DNA from 3 places in the Mesorhizobium ciceri biovar biserrulae genome. Region 2 is predicted to be linked to each of the others. Evidence: riboswitches for the same ligand, from Rfam matches in the RefSeq annotation. Region 2 holds a riboswitch; each other region holds the start of a gene.

Region 1 (4,365 bases), 2.4 Mb from region 2:
GTCAATCCAACAGGCCGGTTCGTGGTCGGTGGGCCGCGCGGCGACTGCGGGCTCACCGGACGCAAGATCATCGTCGATACCTACGGCGGGATGGGGCGTCACGGCGGTGGCGCCTTTTCGGGCAAGGATCCGTCGAAGGTCGATCGATCTGCTGCCTATGCGGCGCGGTACGTCGCAAAAAACGTCGTTGCCAGCGGCCTTGCGGAGGTGTGCGAGGTTCAGCTTGCTTATGCGATCGGTGTCGCCGCACCGGTGTCAGTCCTCGTCAATACATTCGGAACCGCAAAGGTTGATGAAAAAAGGATCGAGCGCGCCGTCCTTGAGCTTTTCGATCTCCGGCCGAAAGGCATCATCAAGGCGCTTGATCTCTTACGGCCGATTTACCGCAAGACCGCGACATACGGACACTTCGGCCGCGAAGAGCCGGAGTTCACCTGGGAAAAGACGGACAGAGCTGACGAGCTGTTGCGAGAGGCAGGACCGGCAGCTGCGTGATGCACGGTTATCGGATCCGTCGGCATAGGGCGACCCATTCCACACTCGTAAGAAACACCCGCTAAGGCGTGGCAAGAAGCCGGCTCGGGTGTTTGGCGGAGATTTTGATGCCGAGCTATGACGTGCTTTGTATCGGTAATGCCATTGTCGACATCATCGCCCAGTGCGACGAGGCGTTCCTGGAGACGAACGGCATCATCAAGGGCGCGATGAACCTGATCGACACAAGGCGCGCCGAACTGCTCTACAGCCGCATGGGGCCGGCGATCGAAGCGTCCGGCGGCAGCGCCGGCAACACCGCAGCCGGTGTCGCCAGTTTCGGCGGCCGTGCCGCCTTCTTCGGCAAGGTGTCCAACGATCCGCTCGGCGAAATCTATGCCCATGACATCCATGCCCAGGGTGTTGCCTTCGACACCAAGCCGCTCAAGGGCGAGCCGCCGACGGCGCGCTCGATGATCTTCGTCACCCCCGATGGCGAGCGTTCGATGAACACCTATCTCGGCGCCTGCGTCGAGCTCGGCCCGGAAGACGTCGAGGCCGACAAGGCCTCGGGCGCCAAGGTCACCTATTTCGAAGGCTATCTGTGGGATCCGCCGCGCGCCAAGGAGGCGATCCGGCAGACGGCAAAGCTGGCGCACGCGGCGGGCCGCGAAGTGTCGATGACCCTGTCGGATTCGTTCTGCGTCGACCGCTACCGCGACGAATTCCTCGAGCTGATGCGTTCGGGCACGGTCGACATCGTCTTTGCCAACAGCCACGAGATCAAATCGCTCTACCAGACATCCTCGTTCGACGAGGCGCTGGCGCAGATCCGCAAGGATTGCCGCATCGCCGCCGTGACCCGCTCGGAAAAAGGTTCGGTGATCGTGCGCGGCGACGAGACCGTGGTGATCAAGGCGACCGCCATCAATGAACTGGTCGACACAACGGGTGCCGGCGATCTCTATGCTGCCGGCTTCTTGCATGGCTACACGCAAGGCCGCGATCTGCAGACCTGCGGCGACCTTGGCTCGCTGGCCGCCGGATTGGTGATCCAGCAGATCGGCCCGAGGCCCCGGCAGAATCTGCGCCGCGAGGCTGAGCAGGCGGGGCTGTTGTAGGGCAGCTTTTCGGCCACGTATTGCCCACCTTCCCGTTGTGCAGGCTGTCCAGACAAGCGCGTTTAAATCGAACGCGTACCAGTTCGAGAAGGATGCCGGTTTTTCTCCCAATTTCTAATTGTTGAGGCTGAGGAACGTTGTCGCACTTCGGTCCAGTACTACCGCCCCATCATGAATGCCAACACGCGCCGTTTTTGATGAAATCGTTTTGAGACGGGATCGTACAAAAGGCAGATCGCCCGAGGGGCCAGCCACAGTCTGCACACACCGGAGAGTCGCGCAGAAGGCTCAGCTCGACGGCGACATGGAATTTGGAAGCACGCCGCAGGCTAACAATTCACATAAAGACATAAACATTTCTTTATACGGCATTGACAAGAAAGTGGGCTACTGCGATTGTCCGCATGTCGTGGTTCTCCGCAAGGTGTTGCCGTAGCGGAGCTAAGTGGGAAGCCGGTGCAATGCCGGCGCTGCCCCGCAACTGTAAGCGGCGAGCCAAACCCATCAATGTCACTGGGGCGAACTGCCCCGGGAAGACGGGGCAGAGGCTGTGACCCGCGAGCCAGGAGACCTGCCTCGGTAAACAACGTCCACAGGCGGGGTGTCTGGTGGCCGCGGCAGCTCGGCGTCGATGCCGGCCTGCTAGCGCCTTCCTTGTCCCCGCCCCAACCATCGGGGTATGGAATGAATGTCTCCCGGCAAGTTCCCATAGCAACGCTTGGCGTGCCGCGTATCGGTCGCCGGCGAGAACTGAAATTCGCGCTCGAAAGCTACTGGTCCGGAAAATCGTCTGCTGCCAACCTTCTGGCGACGGCGAAGGCACTGCGTGCCGCCAGTTGGAGCGAGCAGCACGACCGCGGCGTGTCGAAAATCCCGTCGAACGATTTCTCACTTTATGACCATGTGCTCGACACCGCGGCAATGGTCGGCGCCGTGCCAGCTCGTTACGGCTGGACGGGCGGCGAGGTCCCGCTCGACATCTACTTCGCGATGGCGCGCGGCACGCAAGGCGATACCGCGGGTTGCGGACAGGCCAGTCACGGGCATGCAGTTCAGGGGCAGCGCGTAACCGCGATGGAAATGACCAAATGGTTCGACACGAACTACCACTACATCGTGCCGGAGCTGGGCGACGATCAGACATTCGCCCTCTCGTCAACCAAACCAGTCGATCACTTTCTGGAGGCAAAAGAGCTCGGCATCCATACACGCCCGGTCATCCTTGGACCGGTGACCTTCCTCAAGCTGGCGAAGTCTCCCGATCAGGGCTTTAATCCCATAGCGCTGCTACCGCGGCTGCTGCCCGTCTACGAGCAACTGCTGCAGAGGCTGGAGCTCTCGGGGGCCGACTGGGTGCAAATTGACGAGCCGGCGCTTGTGCTCGATCTCAACCCGAACGAAAGAGCTGCCTTCGAATTCACCTACGGGCAGCTGTCGAAAGCCGCGCCCAAGTTGAAAATTATGCTGGCTACCTATTTCGGGCCGCTGGGAGACAATCTCGAGACCGCGCTTTCGCTGCGCCTGGCGGGCCTGCATCTCGACCTCGTGCGCGCTCCCGAGCAATTGGAGACGATTGGTCGGCTCGCACCGAAGGATCTGGTGCTCTCACTTGGCCTGATTGATGGCCGCAATGTCTGGCGCGCGAACCTGACCGCCATTCTCGACCGCATCAAGCCGGTCATCGCCGGTTGGCCGCTGGACCGCGTCGAAATTGCGCCTTCCTGCTCGCTGCTTCACGTGCCGATGGACCTGCGGATGGAGACCGCGCTCGATGTAGACGTCCGTTCGTGGCTGGCATTCGCCGCCCAGAAGACTGAAGAGCTGCTCGTGCTGGCCCAAGCCTTGTCCGAAGGCTGGGAGGCCGTAACAGGCGGGCTGAAGGCTTCTGATGAGGCGGCCGCCGCGCGCGCAATGTCGACAAAGGCCCATGATCCGCTCGTCCGCGGGCGAGTCAGCAGCATTGACGGCGCCATGAAGCAACGAAAGAGCGCATTTGCCAAGCGCTCGAGAGTCCAGGCTGACACGCTCGCCCTGCCGTTGTTCCCGACGACGACCATCGGGTCCTTCCCGCAGACGCCCGAGGTGCGCAGGGCACGCTCCGCTCATGCGAAGGGTCGGCTGAGCTATATCGACTATCAGACCTTCCTGAAGAAGGAGACTGAGTGGGCCGTCCGTTGGCAGGAGGAGATCGGGCTCGACGTGCTGGTACATGGCGAGTTCGAACGAAACGACATGGTGCAGCATTTTGGCGAGCAGTTGTCCGGCCTCGCCTTCACCCAGCATGGCTGGGTGCAAAGTTACGGCTCCCGGCTCGTGCGCCCTCCCATCATCTTCGGCGACGTATCGCGGCCCAATCCGATGACGGTTCTCTGGTGGCAATTTGCCCAGTCGCTGACGAAAAAGCCGGTGAAGGGCATGCTCACTGGCCCAGTGACGATTCTTAACTGGTCTTTTGTGCGCGACGACGTACCCCGTGCCGAGGTCTGCCGCCAGATCGCATTCGCCATCCGCGATGAAGTGGCCGACCTCGAAAAAGCTGGCGCAAGGGTGATCCAGATCGATGAGGCCGCGTTTCGCGAAGGCTTGCCCCTGCGGAAGTCCGATTGGAAACATTATCTCGGCTGGGCTGTCGAATGCTTCCGGCTCGCCTCGACGGGTGTAGAGGACGCGACTCAAATTCACACCCACATGTGCTATTCGGAGTTCAATGAAATCATCGACTCGATCGCTGAACTGGACGCGGACGTGATTTCAATAGAGACGTCGCGCT
Region 2 (4,365 bases):
TGGCGTGGTCGATGCTGGCCTGGACCGGTGGGCCGACGCTCGGCATCTTCCTCTACACGCGCTTCGGCGTCTATGCCGCGCATGGCGCGGTGGCCGTGTTCGCGTTAGCCTTGCTGGCATTGTTCTGGACCTACCGGCTCGGCGACAACCCGTCGATCCGTCCCGGCAAGACGCGACCAGCCAATCCGCTCGCCAATATCGGCCGCTTCATCGCCCAGCCCAGGCTCAGGCTGGCCTGGCTGATCGCGTTTGGGCGCTCCTGTTTCTGGACGACGTTCTTCGTCTATGGGCCGCTGTTCATGGTCATTACGGGTGAGGGCAAGCTGGCGGGCGGCCTGCTGGTTTCGGCCGGCAACGCGCTTTTGTTCATGGCGATTTTCTGGGGCAAGGCGGGAAAGCGCTTTGGCGGCCGCAGGACCATGACATTTGCCTATTTCGCCATGTCGGTCGCGCTTCTGGCGGCGGGCTTCGTCGGCGAAACCGTGCCGCTGCTCACCGGCGCCTTCCTGCTCTGCGGCGCCTTCTTCACCATTGCACTCGACGCGCTCGGCTCGACCGCCTTCATGCGCTCGGTGCGCTCCTATGAAAGATCGCAGATGGCGGCGGTCTATCGCACCTATCTCGACTTTTCCGAGCTGACGCCGCCGCTGGTCTATTCGGTGGTGCTGGCCTTCTTCGGCCTGGGCTCGGTGTTCGTCACGCTCGGCCTGCTGGCGGCGGTCTGCGGCTTCGTGACGTGGCGCTATCTGCCGAAATCGCTTTGACCTTCATGGCGCATTCGCAACGGTCGCCGGCGGAATTTGGTTTGCCGGACGCGAGGATTCTGCCTATAGTCGCCGGTGTCGCCGGTTCCATTTTGGAGCCAAGAGGGAATGCGGTAAGGGCGGATTTCGCCCAATGCCGTGGCTGCCCCCGCAACTGTGTGCGGTAGTCCTCTCCATATGCCACTGAAGATTTTTCTTCGGGAAGGTGGGGAAGGACGCTGATCCGTGAGCCAGGAGACCTGCCGGCGACAGGAAACTGACTTCGATGCCCTCGGGTGGAGGGCGAAAGGACAAGACATGACTACCGCTTCCGTCTCCCTCGGCGCTTCCGTCTCCTCGCAGTCGCGCTTCATGCAGCTCGCGCTTGCCGCGCTGCTCGGCATTTTCGTGATGGGCTTTGTCGGCTTCTCGCATATCGATGCGGTCCACAATGCGGCTCACGACTATCGCCATTCGATGGCATTTCCCTGCCACTGACGAGGGGCTGACATCATGAACCTGTTTCGCAACGTCGTGTTCATCGCGGCGATCGCAGGGCTCGTGGCCGGCGTCGTTCTTGCCTGCATGCAGGCCTATGCGACCGTGCCGCTGATCCTGAAGGCGGAAGTCTACGAACAGGTGGGCGGCGGGCATCACCATGACCATGCCGCTCCGGCAGCAACGAATAGCAATGCCATGAGCACAGCCGCTCCGGCCCCTGCCGAAGCGACTGCTGCGGCGGAAGACGAGGGCTGGGCGCCGGCAGACGGTTTCGAGCGTTTCGCCTTCAGCGTGCTTGCCAACATCGTCACCGGCATCGGCTTCGGGTTGATCCTGGTCGCGGTTTCCGAATTCGCCGGCGGCATCGGTGGTTGGCGCCAGGGCGTGTTCTGGGGCCTGGCCGGCTTTGCCGTGTTCACGCTGGCACCGGGCCTCGGCCTGCCGCCGGAACTGCCGGCCATGCCGGCCGCCGATCTCACCCAGCGCCAGATCTGGTGGTGGGCAACGGTGGCGGCAACCGCTGCCGGTCTCGGCCTGATCGCGTTCCGCAAGTCGCTGCCGCTGGCGATCCTTGCCGTCCTTTTGATCGTCGCACCGCATGTTGTCGGGGCACCGCAGCCCGACAGTTACGAGACGGCGATTCCGGAAGGGCTGCATCACCAGTTCGTGGTGGCGGTGACCGTGACCAATCTGGTGTTCTGGCTGGTGCTCGGCGCGGTTGTCGGCGTGGTGCGCGGCCGCTTCACCGGCACCGCGACCAGCCTGCGCGACAGCTTTGCCTGATCGCAAGACACTGACCTTCCTCATCGGCGGTGCGCGCTCCGGCAAGAGCGCGCACGCCGAAATTTTGGCGACCGCCTTGCCGCCGCCCTGGACCTATATCGCCACGGCGCAAGCCTATGATGACGAGATGCGTGAGCGCATCGCGTTGCACCGGTCGCGGCGCGGCGAAGGCTGGACGACCATCGACGCACCGCTCGATCTCGCGGGCGCGCTTGCCGCCTTGCCGGACGATCGGCCGGTGCTTGTCGACTGCCTGACGCTGTGGCTGACCAACCATATGCTGGCCGAACACGATTTCGAGCTGGAATGCCGGCGATTGGCGCAGGTGCTGTCGCGGCCGCGCGGCCCCTGGTTCGTGGTGTCCAATGAAGTCGGACAAGGCATCGTGCCGGACAATGCACTGGCGCGCCGGTTTCGCGATGCCGCCGGCCGGCTCAACCAGCAGGTCGCGGCGATTGCCGATACGGTGCTGCTGATGGTGGCGGGGCTGCCGCTCAAGGTGAAATGATATGACCGATATCGACAATAAGGATGAAGAGCGCCACCGCGCCAAGATGGCCAAGCGCAAGGCGGTGCAGGATGCCGAGGTGGCGAGCAAGACGGTCGAGAAGGGATTGCTGATCGTCAACACCGGCCCGGGCAAAGGCAAGACCACGGCCGCCTTCGGGCTGGCGCTGCGGATGCTCGGCTACGGCAAGCGCGTCGGTGTCGTCCAGTTCATCAAGGGCAAGTGGCACACCGGCGAGAAGGACGCCTTCGCCGCCTTCGGCGACCGTGTCGTGTGGCACGCGATGGGCGAGGGGTTCACCTGGGAAACCCAGGATCTGAAGCGCGACATCGCTGCCGCCGAAGCCGCCTGGGCCAAGGTGCTCGAACTGATGGCCGATCCGTCGATCAGCCTGCTGGTGCTCGACGAATTGAACATTGCGCTGCGCTACGACTATCTCGATCTCGACAGAGTGGTTGGCGCGCTAAAAGCGCGGCGCGAGGGCCTGCATGTCGTTGTCACCGGCCGCAACGCCAAGCCGGCGCTGGTCGAGGCCGCAGACCTCGTCACCGAAATGGGCGTGACCAAGCATCATTTTTCCGCCGGCGTGAAAGCGCAGCAGGGGATCGAGTTCTGAGTGTTCCTCAACCTCCCCAGACGGGGGAGGGTGAGGTTAGGTCACAACGATGACAACGACCGAAACCAACCCGAACAGAGCGATCAGCAGATAGTCGGCGACGCGATAGAGTTTCAGCGCCTGCCTGATGTCGAGGCTGTCGGCTTCACGCCGCCCACCTTCGCCCATGAAGACGTCGTCGACCAGCACGCCGCCATAGAAGCGCGGGCCGGCGAGCGCCAGGCCGAGCGCACCGGCCATCGCCGCTTCCGGCCAGCCGGCATTGGGCGAGCGGTGTTTTTTCGCGTCGCGCCGCACCGCATGCCAGGCTTTTTTCGCATCAGCGCCTTTGACGAAGAACGCCGCCAGCACGATCAGAAGCGCCGTCAGCCGCGACGCCGGCAGGTTGATCCAGTCGTCGAAGCGCGCCGCCGCCCAGCCGAACGCCTCGTGGCGCGGGGTGCGGTGGCCGATCATCGAATCGGCGGTGTTGGCGGCCTTGTAGGCGGCGCCGCCGGCCAGGCCGCCGACGCCGGTCCAGAAGGCAGGGGCGACGATGCCGTCGGAAAAATTCTCGGCCAGGCTCTCGATCGCCGCGCGGCAGACACCGGCCCGGTCGAGCGTTTCAGGGTCGCGACCGACGATCCGCGAAACGGCAAGGCGGGCCAAGGCGAGGCCGCCGGTGTCGAGGGCGTCAGCCACCGCCTCGACATGCTCATAGAGGCTCTTCTGCGACAGCAGCGACGTTGCCAGAAGGGCCGTGATGACCAAGCCCATGGGAACGAACCAGAACAGGATCTGTACGCCCAGGCCGACTATCGCCGGCACCAGCACGATGACCAGCAGCGCCTGGACACCGCGCTTGCGACGCAGCGCGTCGGGATCAGTGGCGCGGTTGAGCCTGCGGTCGAGAAAGGATATCAGCCTGCCGAACCACGTCACCGGATGGCCGATGGCGCGAAACAGCCAGTCGGGGTAACCGAGGGCGAATTCGACGACCAATGACAGGAAAGCGATCAGGACTGACATGAAGCTTCTTAATGGGGCGGTTGTGGACCATGGTGGAAGTCTTGGCCGCGCGAGGGTGCTTTTCCCCAACGCCCTGCTGCCTTTCGTCGACCTCTCGACCGGTATCAATCCGCACTCCTACCCGCTTTTCGACCTGCCCGCCACCTCGCTGTCGCGGTTGCCGGAAGCCGCGCGCACACGCGACCTGACAGAGATCGCGGCCAGCA
Region 3 (4,365 bases), 1.3 Mb from region 2:
GATCGACGACGATCTTGCCGACCGGCCCGGACACGTCGTGCCCGCCTAAGCCGATTGCGCGGCCAAGCGCTGCTACAACGTCGGCCAGCGGGATCAGCGTCGAGCCATAGGCGATCGACAGCAGAGCGAGAGCGGCGATCGCCGCCGCTCCCGCCAGCATGGCCAACGCAAATGCCGGATGGCGCAAGCTCAAAATGCTTCCGGGTGCATGGCCTTGGCGATCTTGTCGATCGCTTCGATGTTGGCGGGTCCGGGCGTCAGCTCGGCGTAGCGGAGGGCGACGAAGCGCTCGTTCTTGACCGCGTCTGTCTCCTTCATGGCCGGATGCGCTTTCAGGAAATCGAGCAGCTTCCTGTAGCCGCCACCGTCCTGGTAATCGAGCAGGATGAGGAATTGCGGATTGCGCGACGCCACCGTTTCCCAATCCGTGTTGCCCCAGCTGGTGTCCATGTCAGCCATGATGTTGTCGCCGCCGGCGGCAGTGATCATGGCGCTGGGGATGGCGAACTTGCCTGCGGTGAACGGCTTGTCCTCGCCGGAATCGTAGAGGAACACCCGCGTGCCCTTGGCGCTGCCGACCTTGGCGGTGATGTCGGCGAGCTGCGCCTTCCAGCCAGAGACAAGCTTTTCAGCCTCTGTCTCCTTGCCGAAGATCTTGCCCAGCTTTTCGACGTCGCCATAGAGCAGGTTCATCGAGGCGGCGGGGCGGCTCTTGTCGAGATGGACGCAGCTTTCCGCCAGAACCAGCGTCTTGATTCCGTGCGGGGCAAGCGTGTCGGGCGTCACCTCGCCACCCGGCTTCATGCCGTAGTACCAGCCGGCGAAGAAGAAATCCGGCTCCACGGCCACGAGGTTTTCGAGCGTCGGATATTTCGGCGCCAGCTCCGGGATCGAACCCTGCTCTGCCTTGAATTCGGAACCGACCTTGTACCATCCGGTGATGCCCGTCAGGCCGACGATTGACGGCTGCAATTTCAGCGCGAAAGCCATCTCGGCCATGTTCAGATCGTGGATGACAGCGCGCTTCGGCGGCGCGTCGAAGGTCAGCGGCTTGCCGCAGCTGTCGACGGTTACCGGGAAGGCGAAGGCGGTCGAGGTCAGCAGCGAGACGGCAAGCGAAAAAGCGAGGCGTTTCACGGGTATGCTCCTTGTGGGTGGGATCGGGTCGACTATGGAACGGCTTCAATCACGACGGCGGCGCGGCACGGTTCGGAACCTCGAACACCGTCAACTCTCGATCCTCGGTCGGATGGCGCAGGCGCAGCACATCGATGCCGAAAATCTCGCGGATCAGCTGTTGGGCCAGCGCTTCGCGCGGTGCGGCGAGCGCTTGCAGGCGGGCATGGTTCATTACCGCCACCCTGGTGGCGAAGGGTGCTACCAGCGCCAGATCGTGCAGCACCGCGATCACCGTCATCTCAAAGCCTGCCACGAGGTCGAGCAGTTCGCCGCGGGCGCGCGGGTCCAGATGGTTGGTCGGTTCGTCGAGGAACAGGATTTTGGGCTGCTGGGCGATGGCGCGCCAGTTGGGCGCGCTGGCGCTCGCCGCCCGACAGCGAGCCGATGGTGCGGCCAAGCAGCGGCAGCAGGCCGGTCCGGCGCAGCGCGTCGACGACGATATCGCGTTCCTCGCGCCTGCGCCGCAGCCCGGCATGCGGGACCCGGCCAAGCTCGACATAATCGATCACCGCCAGCCGCGGATCGGGCTGGTCGGTCTGGCCGACCACGGCGATATGCAGTGCCCGCTCGGCGACAGAAATCCCATCGAGCCGTCGCCCGCCAAGCTTCACCTCGCCGGAACTTGGCCGCATCATGCCCGACAGCATGCGCAGCAACGTCGTCTTGCCGGCGCCGTTGGGACCGATGATGGCAAGGCGATCGCCAGCGGCCACCGAGAAGCTGACCGCCTGGACCAGATTCCGCCCATTCGCCATGGCACAGAGGTCATGGGCTTCGAGAAGCGCTGCGCTCATCGGCTGCAGCCCGCCGGATTGCGGGGACGGCAAAGCGTGCGCATGGTGATGCGATGATCGATGGAGCCGTCCAACTTTCCGTCACTTTCCAAAACTGGCGACGGAAGGAAGCTGGCGAACCGGCCAACAAGACCGGGACTCGCGTTTCCTCCCGGCACACCCCGTCCGGTCAACTCAGTGATGGCAGGTCTCCTGGCTCGCGGGTCGTTGCGCCATCCTGCCTTCCCAGCCTTGCCGGCCAGTGGCATTCACGGATTTTGCTCGCCGCTTACAGTTGCGGGGGCAGCCACGGCCTCGACCTGAACAGGCCTCACCGTGTTCCCTTTTCACCCCTCGCCTTTCGGCTCGGGGACCATCACCACTTCAGCGTAGATTTCCACCAAACTCTTCGCAATGGATTTCTCGGACGAAGTGGTGGGCCAGCTAAGGGAAACAGGCATTGCACGCTCACTTTATGTAATAACATAACATTCTTAGGAGATGACGCGGCCCGCTGTCAAGCGAAAGCCCATGGGATCGGCGCAGATTGCACGGGATGCGCAATTTCGATCAAACTGGCCGCGCCAGGAAACGCCAAGATGATCCGGCCAATGCGAAAAGGAGCCCCATGAACCCGACCGAGAAAGCGCTGTGGTTCGTCGAGAGCCATCTGCCGCAGGCGATCTCGCTTGACGATGTCGCGCAAAGCAGCGGCGTGTCGCGTTTTCATGTGACGCGCGCCTTCGGCGCCGCAACCGGCCGCTCGGTGATGGGTTACATGCGCTCACGCCGGCTGACCGAGGCGGCGCGCAAGCTGGCCGGCGGAGCGCCCGACATCCTCGTCGTCGCGCTCGACGCCGGCTACAACTCGCATGAGGCGTTCACCCGTGCCTTCCGCGATCAGTTCGGCACCACGCCGGAACTGGTGCGCGCGCAAGGCTCGACCAACAACCTCGACCTCGTGGAGCCGATCCTGATGGGCCAGTCCTTCCTCACCAATCTCGAACCACCGCGCTTCGAGACCAGCCGGCCGTTCCTGATCGCCGGCCTCGGCGAACGCTACAGCTGTGAAACCAGCGCCGGGATTCCGATGCAGTGGCAGCGTTTTGCACCCTATATCGGCAACATCCCCGGCGAGATCTCAGGCGTTTTCTACGGCGTCTGCCTTAACGGCGACGACGCGGGCAATTTCGACTATGTCGTCGGCGTCGAAGTGTCCGGCTTTGCGGATCTGCCGAAGGACTTCTATCGGGTGCGGGTGCCGGCGCAGAAATATGCGGTGTTCTCGCACCGCGAGCACATCTCATCCATCCGCCGGACGATCAACACGATCTGGAACAGCTGGCTGCCCGCCTCCGGTCACGAAATCGCGGATGCACCGGAATTCGAGCGCTATGGACCGGAGTTCGATGCCCACAGCGGCAATGGCGGGCTGGAGATCTGGGTACCGGTGAAGGCGTAGCTCGATCACGCCATCGGCAGCGCCGGCCAGCGATCGATGACCTTTCCGCCGGAAAACACGGCGATCGACCCGAATTGCTGCAGCACGGCCTCGCTCTGCGTCGGCCTTAGAAACGCGTAGTCGCCTGGCCTTGCGGTCGCATCGGCGGGCAAGCCCATGAATTGCTGGTTGGAGGACAGGCCGAGCAGGCCGTTCGTCTTCATGCCTTGGGGGAAGACCGGCTCGGCCATCCACTTGCCGCCATAGAGATAGCAGCCCTTGCGCGGGAAGCGGCCGAGCGCCTGCAGCAGGCGAGTAACGGCCGGCGGACCAGGCAGCATCGGCTCGACCACTTTCAGGATCGGCGTAGCGATGAAAGCCGCCGGCTGGAAGCCGTCGAGGCCTGGCGTATCGAAGTCGCTGGGCAGCACGAAGGCCGAGCCCATCGACACTTCATTGGCCGCGCCGCCACGATGAAGCAGCGCGGTCTTGCTGCCGCCGATGTTCAGGATGCGGCGGTGGTCGGCGCCGAGACAGGCGACGAACGCCGCAGCCTGCGCCGACGCCTCCGCCAATGCCTTTGCCGGTCCGCCGAAAAGGCCGGGAATGAGAGGCGCATGCGCCTCGTAGGCCATGACGCCTTCGCAATGCAGCCGGGCCGGCAACGCGCTCAACGCCTTCGACAAGGCCGCGGGATCAGCAAAGCCGCCGCGATGCAGCCCGACATCGATCTCGAAAGCGATGCGCAGGCCGATGCCGAGTTCGTCAGCGAGAGCACCGTATTCCGCCAGTCTCTCCTCGCTGTCGATCAGCCAGCAGACACGCGACCAGTCGGCATCACCCTTCACCAGCGCAGCCCTTGCCGCACCGATCGGCATCGGCTTGCCGTAGAGCAGATCGGCATCCGGAAACGCCTTCAGCACCGCCTCGCTGATCGGCGGGTGGAAGGTCATGAAGCGCTCATGGCGAAGC

Evidence for each region. Region 2 has a riboswitch for cobalamin ahead of A4R29_RS16880 (CbtB domain-containing protein). Riboswitches for the same ligand answer to the same signal wherever they lie in the genome.
Region 1: another riboswitch for cobalamin. It lies ahead of metE (5-methyltetrahydropteroyltriglutamate--homocysteine S-methyltransferase); the one in region 2 lies ahead of A4R29_RS16880 (CbtB domain-containing protein).
Region 3: another riboswitch for cobalamin. It lies ahead of A4R29_RS10255 (ABC transporter ATP-binding protein); the one in region 2 lies ahead of A4R29_RS16880 (CbtB domain-containing protein).

What each region holds. Positions count from the first base shown of each region.
Region 1 covers NZ_CP015064.1:1,192,619-1,196,983, reverse strand. The annotation lists gene metK (methionine adenosyltransferase) at 1-495, shown strand, start outside; gene A4R29_RS05255 (adenosine kinase) at 603-1,595, shown strand; cobalamin riboswitch at 1,989-2,188, shown strand; gene metE (5-methyltetrahydropteroyltriglutamate--homocysteine S-methyltransferase) at 2,304-4,365, shown strand, end outside.
Region 2 covers NZ_CP015064.1:3,608,338-3,612,702, reverse strand. The annotation lists gene A4R29_RS16885 (MFS transporter) at 1-764, shown strand, start outside; cobalamin riboswitch at 821-1,025, shown strand; gene A4R29_RS16880 (CbtB domain-containing protein) at 1,062-1,241, shown strand; gene A4R29_RS16875 (CbtA family protein) at 1,257-2,027, shown strand; gene cobU (bifunctional adenosylcobinamide kinase/adenosylcobinamide-phosphate guanylyltransferase) at 2,020-2,535, shown strand; gene cobO (cob(I)yrinic acid a,c-diamide adenosyltransferase) at 2,537-3,151, shown strand; gene cbiB (adenosylcobinamide-phosphate synthase CbiB) at 3,188-4,159, opposite strand; gene cobD (threonine-phosphate decarboxylase CobD) at 4,158-4,365, shown strand, end outside.
Region 3 covers NZ_CP015064.1:2,265,009-2,269,373, reverse strand. The annotation lists gene A4R29_RS10265 (FecCD family ABC transporter permease) at 1-160, opposite strand, end outside; gene A4R29_RS10260 (ABC transporter substrate-binding protein) at 190-1,137, opposite strand; partial or broken gene A4R29_RS10255 (ABC transporter ATP-binding protein) at 1,187-1,973, opposite strand; cobalamin riboswitch at 2,139-2,345, opposite strand; gene A4R29_RS10250 (AraC family transcriptional regulator) at 2,581-3,414, shown strand; gene A4R29_RS10245 (alanine racemase) at 3,420-4,365, opposite strand, start outside.